Regions from separate parts of the Epilithonimonas pallida genome, predicted to be linked through region 2. Evidence: riboswitches for the same ligand, from Rfam matches in the RefSeq annotation. Region 2 holds a riboswitch; the other holds the start of a gene.
What was found. A riboswitch is a leader RNA that binds a small molecule or an ion and turns the genes downstream of it on or off. The one in region 2 is predicted to bind S-adenosylmethionine.
Positions count from the first base shown of each region.

Region 1: linked by a shared signal. The riboswitch ahead of QOL71_RS16690 (TonB-dependent receptor plug domain-containing protein) and the one ahead of QOL71_RS05880 (alpha/beta fold hydrolase) in region 2 are both predicted to bind S-adenosylmethionine.

Region 1 covers NZ_FXUO01000011.1:14,530-20,658, reverse strand. Annotated here, with positions in the region: gene QOL71_RS16690 (TonB-dependent receptor plug domain-containing protein) at 1-2,605, opposite strand, end outside; SAM riboswitch class I at 2,721-2,823, opposite strand; gene QOL71_RS16685 (DUF72 domain-containing protein) at 2,973-3,707, shown strand; gene QOL71_RS16680 (SIR2 family NAD-dependent protein deacylase) at 3,709-4,401, shown strand; gene QOL71_RS16675 (carbon-nitrogen hydrolase family protein) at 4,541-6,052, shown strand; gene QOL71_RS16670 (DUF4197 domain-containing protein) at 6,119-6,129, shown strand, end outside.
Region 2 covers NZ_FXUO01000002.1:589,104-595,232, forward strand. Annotated here, with positions in the region: gene QOL71_RS05870 (MGH1-like glycoside hydrolase domain-containing protein) at 1-106, opposite strand, end outside; gene QOL71_RS05875 (glucose 1-dehydrogenase) at 360-1,166, opposite strand; SAM riboswitch class I at 1,340-1,444, shown strand; gene QOL71_RS05880 (alpha/beta fold hydrolase) at 1,497-2,444, shown strand; gene QOL71_RS05885 (ACT domain-containing protein) at 2,444-3,982, shown strand; gene QOL71_RS05890 (O-succinylhomoserine sulfhydrylase) at 4,028-5,191, shown strand; gene QOL71_RS05895 (homocysteine S-methyltransferase family protein) at 5,456-6,129, shown strand, end outside.

The DNA.
Region 1 (6,129 bases), on a different contig from region 2:
ATTGATGTTCGTAAGCATTTCCATTGATACCATCTGCACCATAAACTTTTCCGTAGTAAGTATTTCTCAGATAGAAATTGAAATCATTCCATTTTAAATTATTAGACAAACTCGCTTTCACCTTTGGAACCGAGTCCTCTAGATAAACTCTTGATTTCTCTCCGAAATAGGTGTTTTCCAACCCTGCATTCTTCAACAAATCGGAAGCGTGAATATCGCCGACTTTTTTGGTTCTATTAAAATTGATGGCAAAATCGTTATTCAATTTTATAGCGCCAGTTCTGTAATTATGACTGATGACCACATCCAGACCTTTTGTTTCTGTATCAATAGAGTTGGCAAAAAACTGAGCAGCATTAACATTAGCAGCATCCATCGCATCCCGAACCGGGCCAAGATTCGGATTATTTTGAATTTGTAAATCCGTAGGTCTTGAAAATTGGTCGGTTAAAGCAATTCTATCATCGATTCTGATAAAATACGCATCTGCAGTAATATTCAAATTCAAAGCCGGGATTTTATATGTAAAACCAGTGCTTACGGATTTAGAAGTTTCTTGTTTTAATTTATTGATTCCCAACCCTGTTGCAATGGTTGAGTCATTACTGAAAGTTCCAACTTCTACCAATTGCGGCAGATTACTTCCAGGAAGAGACGTAAATAATGTTGATGTTGTATTGTAATAAATCTGATGTATAGACGGCGCTCTGAAGCCTGTGGAACCTGCAAATCGGAAATTAAGATCATCCGTTAATTTGATTCTTGACGCCAGTTTGTAATTGAAAGTCGAACCAAAATCCGAATAATCCTCGTAACGAACCGCTGCATCTACCAAAAGCCAATTGGTAAAATTGAATTCCAGATCAGCATAAGCCGCATAAGCATTTCTGTTTTTGTCAGTTCTGTTAGCTTCCCGGAAACCTGCAAAAACCTGAGAACTTCCCGGCAATGCTGCACCAAAAAAGTCGGTTGGTTTATCAGAACTTGATGTTGTCGGTGTCTGTGGATTACCATAAATATCGTAAGCCGTGTAAGAAGCTTCTTCACCTGGATTTTCTTTAAAATTCTCGTGACGCTGCTCTGCTCCGAAAGCGACATTCAGACCTTCAAAAACATCAAATTGTTTGCTGAAATCCAAATTAATTGTATTCTGCAAAAATTGCAATCCACCGGCGTTGAAGGAACTTGGAGAATTGAATCTCAAACTTGTATTCCCCGTATTTTCAATCGTATAATCAAAACTGTTCTGCCCGAAGGTGTTACTGAAGTCCACATTCCAGCCGTTCCATTTTCCTTTGATTCCGGCAGACAAAGATACATCCTGAATCTTGGTATGAATCTCCGGCAAATAACCATCGATATACAATCCGGTAAACGTTCTTGCCTGTGTCGGTCTCCTGTAAAATCCACCTGACGCACCATCTCTAATGGAATAACCACCGAAAGTGTAGACTTTCCAATCGTCATTTAACGGTACTTCTATATTTGCAAACAGCTGATGATTGTTCAGTTTCGATTGCCCAACCTGTTGGTTAAAATCTTTTCTGGTTTGACCTCTGTATGCCAACTCCTGATCTGTTAAATAGTTTAACTGATCTGTCGTAAATGCTGATGTTTTAAGAACATTTTGCAAAGCCGTTATGCTATTTGCAGACTGGATGTTAGACTGAAGATTTGGAGAAATCGAATTAAAATAACTAATACCTTGCGCATATTGATGGATCAGATTGACGAAATCCTGTTCACCAGCCGTTCCTTTCAGATTATTGATGTTATTGAAATAAGAAGAAAGATTCACGCCATTTTCCGCAGCTCTTTTTTCGATGGCATTATAAGCATTATATATTGGAGCGCTTTCTGTTCCGGCTCTTCTGGTCGGATCACGAAACTGCGAAGACCACGTAATATTATAAAAACCTCCTCTTTTTCCAATTTTGTTTCCATAATTCAAATCTAATTGAAATTGCTGTCCATCATAATTTCCCGTGTGGTCATTGGCTGCAGGCGTGAGATAACCTCCATAATTCAGTTGGCCTGTCAGTTTTCCTGTATCTCTTTTCAATTGCAGGTTCATAACTCCGGCAATGGCATCAGAACCATACTGAGCCGAAGCGCCATCTCTCAAAACTTCAATTCTGCTCAAAGCAAAAGCCGGAATGGCATTAAGATCCGTTCCCACTGTTCCTCTTCCCGGCGTCCCGTTCACATTGACAAGTGCTGAGGTGTGTCTTCTTTTTCCATTCACCAAAACCAGAGTCTGGTCTGGACCCAAACCTCTTAACTGAGCAGGATCAAGATGGTCAGAACCGTCTGCATTGGTTTGTATGGTTGATGTAAATGATGGTGCAATCGTATTAAGGATCTGATTAATATTAGTTTGAGGCAAAGATTGTTGAATATCTTTCAGGTTGAAAACATCCACAGGAACCGGGCTGTCCGCTTTGGAACGTCCACCGCTTCTGGAACCAACTAAAACCACTTCTTCAATTTGTTTATCAGAAGTAGAATCTTTCACAGGCTTTGTTTCCTGAGCCTGAGTTAAATAAATTCCTGAAAAGAAAACAACTGCAGTAGACAACACAGCTTTTCTTCCGGATCTGTTCATAGTTTTTTGAATCATATCTTTAAATTTTACGTTTTATATAAAAAAGAAAACTTCTCCCAGACAAGTCTGAAAGAAGTTATATTGAGACGGCATCACAACCGTAATTAACATTTTCAACTTATCTTTCCTTTTTTCAAAGGCTGAATGTAACACCTTACCAAATCGGCAGGTTGTCAAGACTTCAATGGGCCAGTTCCCTCGGTCTTTCTTAATAAGTATGACAGCAATTCATTATCACGAGGCAAAAGTATTAACTAAAATCATTATATCATACTATTTTGGTATGATAAATATCATATTCGATTTTTATGACTCAAAAAAGTATTGATAAACTGCTATTTGGCACAAAAATTATTTTTAAATTTTCATGAAAAGTTCTAAACAGAAATATCATATTGGTTGCTCCGGATTCTATAATACAGATTGGAAAGGCTCACTATACCCTGAAGATTCTCAGAATAAAGATTTTCTGAAATTATATTCCAAAACATATAATACGGTAGAAATCAACAGTACATTTTACAGAAAGCCAACAGCAAAAACACTTAAAAAATGGAATGATGAAACGCCAGATGATTTTAAATTCTTTATTAAAATCCCCAAAGCTATTTCCCATTTCGGTTATTCGGAAAGTAAAAAAGATGAATGTTCAGATTTTTGTAAACTGATTGATGAAAATATGGGACACAAATTAGCCGGATTTCTGATTCAATTTCCATCATCTTTTCATTGCACAGAAAACAACATCAACTGGCTCAATAAAACTTTACCTGGCGAGTTTCTAGTTGCAGTTGAGTTCAGACATCAATCCTGGTGGAATGATGAAATTTTCAATTTATTCAAGAAATATCAATGGATTTTTTGCGGCGTTAGTTTTCCCGGAAAAATCCCTGAAGATGTGATTATTACAAATTCCAAAATCGGATATTATCGTCTGCATGGAAAACCGACACTATACAAATCGCCTTATTCGGAAGAATTTCTTGATAATCTCGCACAAGAAATCAGTAATACCAATCAAGAGTTTTACATCTATTTTAATAACACCTGGGGAACTTCTGCAATAGAAAATTCATTATATTTAAAGAAAATTCTTGAATAAGTTGAAAAAATTAGTGGTGTTATCAGGAGCGGGAATTTCTGCCGAAAGTGGGATTAAAACCTTCAGAGATTACAACGGACTTTGGGAAAATTATCGCATCGAAGATGTTGCATCACCCGAAGGCTTTGCAAGAAATCCTAAGTTGGTACTGGATTTTTATAATGCCAGGCGAAGACAATTGAAAGAAGTAGAACCCAACGAAGCACACAAAATTTTAGCCGAACTGGAAAACCATTTTGACGTTCATATCATCACACAAAATGTAGATGACTTGCACGAACGCGGCGGCTCTACAAAGATCATACATCTTCATGGTGAACTCAGAAAAGCAAGATCTTCTTCGGATGAAAATGAAATCCTGGATTGGGAAGAAGACATAATTATTGGTAATTTACATTCCGATGGCTCGCAACTTCGTCCACATATCGTCTGGTTTGGAGAAATGGTTCCGGAAATGGACAATGCAATTAAAATCGCTTCAGAAGCGGATTTATTTTTGGTTATAGGAACATCTATGCAAGTTTACCCGGCCGCTTCGGTTATTAGATATGCGCCGCGGCATTGCGAGATTTTTGTCATCGATCCCAATCTTGAAAACCCCAACTCTTTTACAAAAAATGAGAATTATATTAAATCCTCTGCAACGGAAGGCATGAAACAACTGAAAGAAATATTAATCAAAAAATATACATAAAACTACAAAAGACACAATTCTTTTGATAAGATAAATCCTTAAAGAAAAATAACTTACTAAAAGTTTATTTTAATTAACTTAATAATTTAAAATTCTTCTTTTGTAACTTTTGTGGTTAATCAATAAAAAAATATAGGTAATGCAGATAGAAATCAGAAAATTAAGCATTGACGATTACGACGAATTGACAGAAGCAATGCAGAAAGCCTATCCGGAGATTGATGACAATGTCTGGAGCAAGCGTAACATCCAGAAGCTGACTTCAATTTTCGCAGAAGGTCAGATCTGTATTTTAGTGGACGGAAAATTAGCCGCAGCGGCATTATCAATCATTGTTCAATACGAACTGTTCGGAGACCAGCATACTTATAACGAGATCACCGGCAATGAAACATTTAATACCCACAGCAACAACGCGAATGTTCTTTACGGAATCGAAGTTTTTGTCGACCCGGAATTCCGTGCGTTAAGATTAGGACGACGATTGTATGATGCCAGAAAAGAATTGTGCGAAATCCTTAATCTCAAATCCATCATCATTGGCGGAAGAATCCCGAATTACCATCTTTACAGCAAAGAATTATCACCAAGACAATATATAACCAAAGTCAGGAATAAGGAAATCTATGATCCGGTTCTGAGTTTCCAGATCGGGAATAATTTTTCGCCGGTCAAAATCCTGAAAGGTTATCTGAAAGGCGATTCTGAGTCGGAAGAATATGCAGTCCTTTTACAATGGAATAATATCTATTACACTGCAAAGAAGAACACGATGCAGGACAGTGTTATTCGCTTGGGATTAATTCAGTGGCAGATGCGGTCTTTGAAAAATCTGGAAGATTTCTATAAGCAAGTTGAATTTTTCGTGGACGCCGTTGCGGGTTATCAGTCGGATTTCTGTCTGTTTCCGGAGTTGTTCAACACGCCCTTACTGGCACCTTTCAATCATATGAATGAACGCGAATCGATGGAGAAACTGTCGGAATTAACGGAAGAAATCAAGGAAAAAATTTCAGAATTTGCCGTCAGTTATAATGTGAATATCATTTCCGGAAGTATGCCGATCCTGGAAGAAGAAAAGTTATATAACGTCAGCTATCTGCTTCACAGAGACGGAAAAATTGACGAGTACCGGAAAGTTCATATCACACCAAACGAACGCAAATATTACGGTATGACCGGCGGCAATGAAATCAAAGTTTTCGATACGGATTGCGGAAAAATCGGAATAGTTATTTGCTACGATGTAGAATTTCCGGAACTTCCAAGACTGCTGGCAGATCAGGGAATGAAAATATTATTCGTCCCTTATCTCACGGATACCCAAAATGCTTACATGCGCGTCCGTAACTGCGCCTCTGCAAGAGCTATTGAAAACGAATGTTACGTTGCCATTGCAGGCTGTGTCGGCAATCTGCCCGGTGTTAACAATATGGATATCCAGTTTGGGCAAGCAGCGGTTTTCACGCCTTCGGATTTTGCGTTCCCTTCCAACGCTATAAAAGGTGAAGCAACACCGAACACCGAGATGACCCTGATTGTGGATGTGGATCTCAACCTTTTGAAAGAACTACATCACAACGGATCGGTGAAAACAATGTCCGACAGAAGGCAGGATCTCTATGACGTAATTTTGAGGAATCAGAATTAATTAAATTTTAAATAAGTATTTAACATCAATTCAATTCGCTCATCTAATTTGATATAACAAAACCTAATGAAAAAGAA
Region 2 (6,129 bases):
CGCCGTTGGTACTGTAATCTTCGCGTACATTTCCCCATTGGCGGTGGCTCACGTAAGGTCCCCACTTTTTCCAATTCGGATTTTTTAATTTTTCTTCTTCATTCATTTTTCTAATTATTTTTTGACAATAATTATTCTTTTTATTAGGAGCAACACGGTTGTATCTTTGCTAGAACATCCCAACCCGCTCTCCACTATATCTTTTTTGTTTTTTTACAACATTTGTCATTCTGAGCTTATCGAAGAATCTAAAAAAAAACAAAAAAGGATGCCGTTCCCATCGGGGCTATGTTGAAGATTCTCACTTCTTTCAACGAATTAAAAACCATTAATAATTTATATTCATCATTAACAATTAATTATCCGTTATCCGCAAAACTTTCCAGCGTTGTCATTCCGCCATCCACATAGATACTCGCACCGGTAATATAATCCGAATAATCACTTGCCAAAAATACGGCTAAATTCCCAATATCTTCCGGTTGCCCGATTCTGTCATACGGAATCAGCGTCATTAGTGCATCAAGAGATTTTTCATTATCCCAAGCCGATTTGTTGATTGGTGTTTGGATAGCACCGGGACAAATATTATTCACACGGATTTTTTGTTTCCCATATTCCTGTGCCAGCGTTTGCATCAGCATTCTAAGCGCTCCTTTGCTGGAAGCATAATTAGCGTGTCCGGCCCAAGGGATTGTTTCGTGAACACTGCTGATGTTGATGATTTTTCCCAATGCTTTGGATTTATCGGTCATTCCGCGTTTTAAGAATTCTTTAATCGCTTCCCGCGAACAAAGAAATTGTCCTGTAAGATTTACATCAATCACTTTTTGCCATTGTTCCAGAGTCATATCAACAAAGGCTGCGTCTTGCTGTAAACCGGCATTATTAATGAGAATATCAACGGTTCCGTATTGATTAATAGTCGTTTGAAACATCGCCAAAACTTGGTCTTCCTTACTCACATCACATTGAATAATCAATCCTTCGCCACCGTTTTCCTCAATGGTTTTCAGGGTATCTTCAGCTTCCGGACGAGAATGTTCCGATGAATGATTCACGATAACAATGGCCCCGGATTTTGCCAGACTGATAGCGATTCCTTTTCCTATTCCGCTGCTGGAACCTGTAACAATAGCAACTTGTTTATTAAGATTAATGTTCATTGTTTATTTTTTTGGTGAAGTTGGTTAAGCAAATATTGTACACAATTGCTGTTATAAATTTCTTAAATTGGATTGTTAATAAAAAATTTATACTGACTTTTTTCAGTTTATTTGGAAAAATAACAATTTCTTATCTATCTTTGCGCCCAGATTTGTTCATTCACATATTGAAAATGTTATCGAGAAAGGTGGAGAGATTAGACTCTGTGAAACCTTGGCAACCCTTCGGGAACGAAGAAGGTGCTAAATTCTATCTGCAATGGCAGAAAAGATAACCTAGACATTTATTCTACATTTCCTGTAGCATTTTCAATTTTTTACAAGACAAAATTGGAAAAAAAGCTACAACATATCAACATTCAACACTTCGAAACTCAGAACGGAAAAGTTCTCGATATCCCGTTAAGCTATCAGCTTTTCGGAAAAGAACTGTATTCGGCTCCCGTTGTTTTGATCAATCACGCTTTGACAGGAAACTCTGATGTTGCCGGCGAAAATGGTTGGTGGAAATCTTTGGTTGGAGAAGGAAAATTAATTGATACAAACCGATTCACAGTAATTTGTTTCAATATTCCAGGCAATGGTTTTGACGGATTTTTCATTGATAATTATGAAGATTTCACAGTTCAGGATATTGCATCGGTTTTTCTGCAAGGATTGCAAAAACTTAAAGTCAAAAACTTATTCGCTTTGGTTGGAGGCTCAATTGGAGGCTCAATCGGTTGGGAAATGCTGGCTTTAGACAATAATTTAGTCGAAAAATTCATCCCGGTTGCGACAGATTTCAAAACGTCGGATTGGTTGCATTCTCAATGTCTGGTTCAGAAATTCTTGTTAGAATCAGAAGATAAGCCTCTTGAAAAAGCCAGAGTTCACGCCATGTTATGCTACAGAACACCGGAATCACTTAACTCAAGATTCAACCGGGAAATCGATTCCGAAAAGAAAATTCTGAAATCTCACGACTGGCTCAATTTTCACGGAAAACGATTAAACGAAAGGTTTAGTTTAAAGGCTTACAAACTCGTTAATCATCTTCTGATGAACATTAATGGAAAGCAAAATGAATTGGAAAATATCAATGCAGAGATCCATTTAGTAGCAGTAGATTCGGACCTTTTTTATCCCGCTTTTGAAATTAAGAATACTTACGATTTTTTACTAAATAAAAACAGAAATGTTCAGTATCACGAAATAAAATCTATTCACGGACACGACGCTTTCCTGATGGAATACCAACAACTGAACACAATTTTAAAACCTATTTTTTTGAACTGATGACAGACAAGAACGCAATTAATATTTATAGAAACAAAGCTTTAGTGAATTTCGAAGGAAAAGATTTCCTTGGACAAATCGGCGTGGATTCACGTATTTTTAATGCTTTGAATGGAGGCGGAATCAGCGTTGGTGTAATTTCCCAGCAAGCGATTGAAAACGGAATTTCTGTCTTGGTCGATGAAGATGATGCGCAGGATGCAGTGGATGTTTTGAAAAAAGAATTTGAAAAAGAAAAAGCCGAAGGTCACGTTAGCAATATTTATAGTATTGAAAATCTTAGTGTGATCGGATTTGTTTCGGATAATTATAACAAGATTTTATCAGAGCTTCAGAGAAATAAAATTTTCCCTTTGTTGTTGAGTCAAATCGCTTCTGCCGGAAGAGTCAACATTGTAGTAACCGGAAATCAGACCGAAATCACAAAAAATATCATCGAAACCGAAATCTACGGAAAACCGAAAACCGTTCATCTTGCGTTAATTGGTCACGGTAATGTTGGCGGAACTTTGGTTGAGCAGATTCTGGATTCAGCTTATGATATTCTGAATCGTAAAAGAGTGGATTTGAAAATCGTTGCAATTGCCAATTCCAGGAAAGTAGCTTTCAACAAAGCAGGTTTCGGAAGCGATTGGAGACAGAAAATTAAATATTCTCAAACAGAATCCAGTGTCCAGTCTTTGGTAGATTTTGTAAATGAACATCATTTGGAAAATTTGGTGATGGTAGATAATACAGCGAGTAAGGATTTTGTGAAAAGTTATCCGGTTTTTGTGGAGAATGGATTTGATGTCGTGGGTTCCAACAAAATCTATAACACACTACCCATCTCAGAATATCGAAATTTCAGGAAATTATTAGAAAAAAATAAAAAGAAATACCTCTATGAAACCAATGTTGGTGCTGGTTTACCTCTAATTGATACAATTAAATTATTGCATCTTTCAGGAGAAAATATCACGAGAATCAAAGGTGTTTTTTCCGGAACATTAAGTTATGTTTTCAATAATTTTTCGCTTCGTAACGATAAATTCTCAACCATTATCAACGAAGCTCTGGAAAAAGGTTTTACCGAACCGGACCCACGCGAAGATTTATCTGGAAATGATGTCGCAAGAAAATTGTTGATTCTGGCAAGAGAGCTGGATTTGATTAATGAATTTGATGACATCAATATTCAGAATCTTGTTCCGGAAACTCTGCTGTCAGTTTCCAAAGAAGAATTCCTTTCAAGATTGGAAGAATTAAACGATGAATATCAAAGCATCAAAGAAAATCAGCAACCAGACCACGTGTTAAGATATGTCGGCGATTTGCACGGCGATTTACAAAAAGAAAAAGGAGAGCTGGATGTCAAATTAATTTCCGTGCCAGCCAATTCGGCATTAGGACAACTTAAAGGTTCCGATTCTATTTTCGAAATCTACACAGAAAGTTATGGCGAGAATCCAATTGTCATTATGGGAGCCGGAGCCGGAGCCAAGGTGACTGCCAGAGGCGTTTTCGGAGATATTTTAAGATTAAGTGAAACAAAATAAATTTTGTACAGAGTACAATTAAAGATAATAATTAAAGATAATAATATGAGTGAAAATTTTGAAACTCTAGCCATAAGAACTCAAACCGAGAGAACTCAGTTTGACGAACATTCCACGCCGTTATATCTCACGTCAAGCTTCGTATTTGAAGATGCGGAAGATATGCGTGCGAGTTTTGCAGAAGAAAAAGACAAAAATCTTTACAGCCGTTTCAGTAATCCCAACGTCACCGAATTTGTTGATAAAATCACAAAAATGGAAGGTGCAGAATCCGGTTACGCTTTTGCAACAGGAATGGCGGCGATTTATTCAACATTTGCAGCGTTGCTTGATGCGGGCGACCATATTGTGAGTTGTCAGTCGGTATTTGGTTCTACTCACACATTATTCACAAAATATTTTCCAAAATGGAATATTGAAACATCTTATTTCAAAGCAGAAGATGCGGAAAACGTAGAACAATATATCCAACCGAATACAAAAATCTTGTACCTGGAAACACCAACAAATCCCGCAATTGAAGTTTTGGATTTGGAATTTTTCGGACAGATTGCAAAAAAACATAACCTGATTTTCATCGTTGACAACTGTTTTGCAACACCTTACTTGCAGCAACCGATTAAATACGGGGCAGATTTGGTGGTTCATTCAGCAACGAAATTGATTGACGGTCAAGGGCGGGTTCTAGGCGGTGTTGCGGTTGGAAAAGCAGATTTGATTCGTGAGATTTATCTGTTTGCAAGGAACACAGGTCCGGCGATGTCGCCATTCAATGCCTGGGTTTTGAGCAAAAGTCTGGAAACTTTGGCGATTCGGGTAGAGAAACATTGCGAAAACGCATTGAAAGTGGCTGAGTTTCTGGAAAATCATCCCAATGTAGAATTGGTAAAATATCCGTTCTTAAAATCCCATCCAAGCTACGAAATCGCAAAAAAACAAATGAAATTAGGCGGAAACATCGTCGCTTTCGAAATCAAAGGCGGTATCGAGGGCGGTAGAAATTTCCTAAACAGAATTAAAATGTGTTCTCTTTCCGCAAACTTGGGAGATACGAGAACGATTGTTACGCATCCGGCTTCCACAACGCATTCCAAACTTTCCGATGAGGAAAGAAACGAAGTTGGAATTACTGCCGGGTTGGTACGTTGCTCTGTTGGACTGGAAAATATTGATGATATTATTAGCGATTTGAAACAAGCTTTGGATTAACAGAATAGAAAAAATTTGGAGCAATAAGTTTTCGGCTTCGGAACAACCTTCCAACCCGCTGTCCGCTATATCTTTTTTGTCATTGCGAACGAAGTGAGGCAATCTGTTGAACCATTCAAGAATCGCAATAACAAAAAAGGATGCCGCTACCATCGGGGCTATGTTGAGGTTTTGTCTTCCAATCAACGATAGAAAGAATCCGAAGGATTCAATTTGAATAGCCGTCGGTAAAACGGATGGAACATTAAAAAAAATAAGTGAATTATGAACAATTCAGAACAATTATATAAAGCATTGAATGATAGAATTCTCATTCTCGACGGAGCAATGGGAACTATGATTCAGCGTTACAATTTTACAGAAGAAGATTATCGTGGTGAACGATTCAAAGATTTGGAATCTCCACTTAAAGGGAATAACGACTTGTTGTCTTTAACACAGCCTGAAGCTATTGAAGAAATTCACAGAAAATATCTTTTGGCAGGTGCGGATATTATTGAAACCAATACATTTTCCGGAACAACCATTGCGATGGCGGATTATCATATGGAAGATTTGGTTTACGAACTAAACTATGAATCTGCCAAAATCGCCAGAAAAGTCTGTGATGAATTTACCGCTCAGAATCCTGATAAACCGAGATTTGTAGCAGGTTCCATCGGACCAACCAACAGAACGGCAAGCCTTAGTCCGGACGTCAATGACCCAGGTTACAGAGCCATCACTTTTGACGAACTCAGAATTGCTTACAAACAACAAGCAGAAGCTTTGCTCGACGGAGGTTCCGACATTCTTTTGGTTGAAACAATCTTCGATACTTTGAATGCAAAAGCGGCACTTTTTGCCATTGATGAAATAAGAGAAGAACGCAATATCACTATTCCAATTATGGTTTCCGGAACGATTACCGATGCTTCCGGAAGAACTTTGAGTGGACA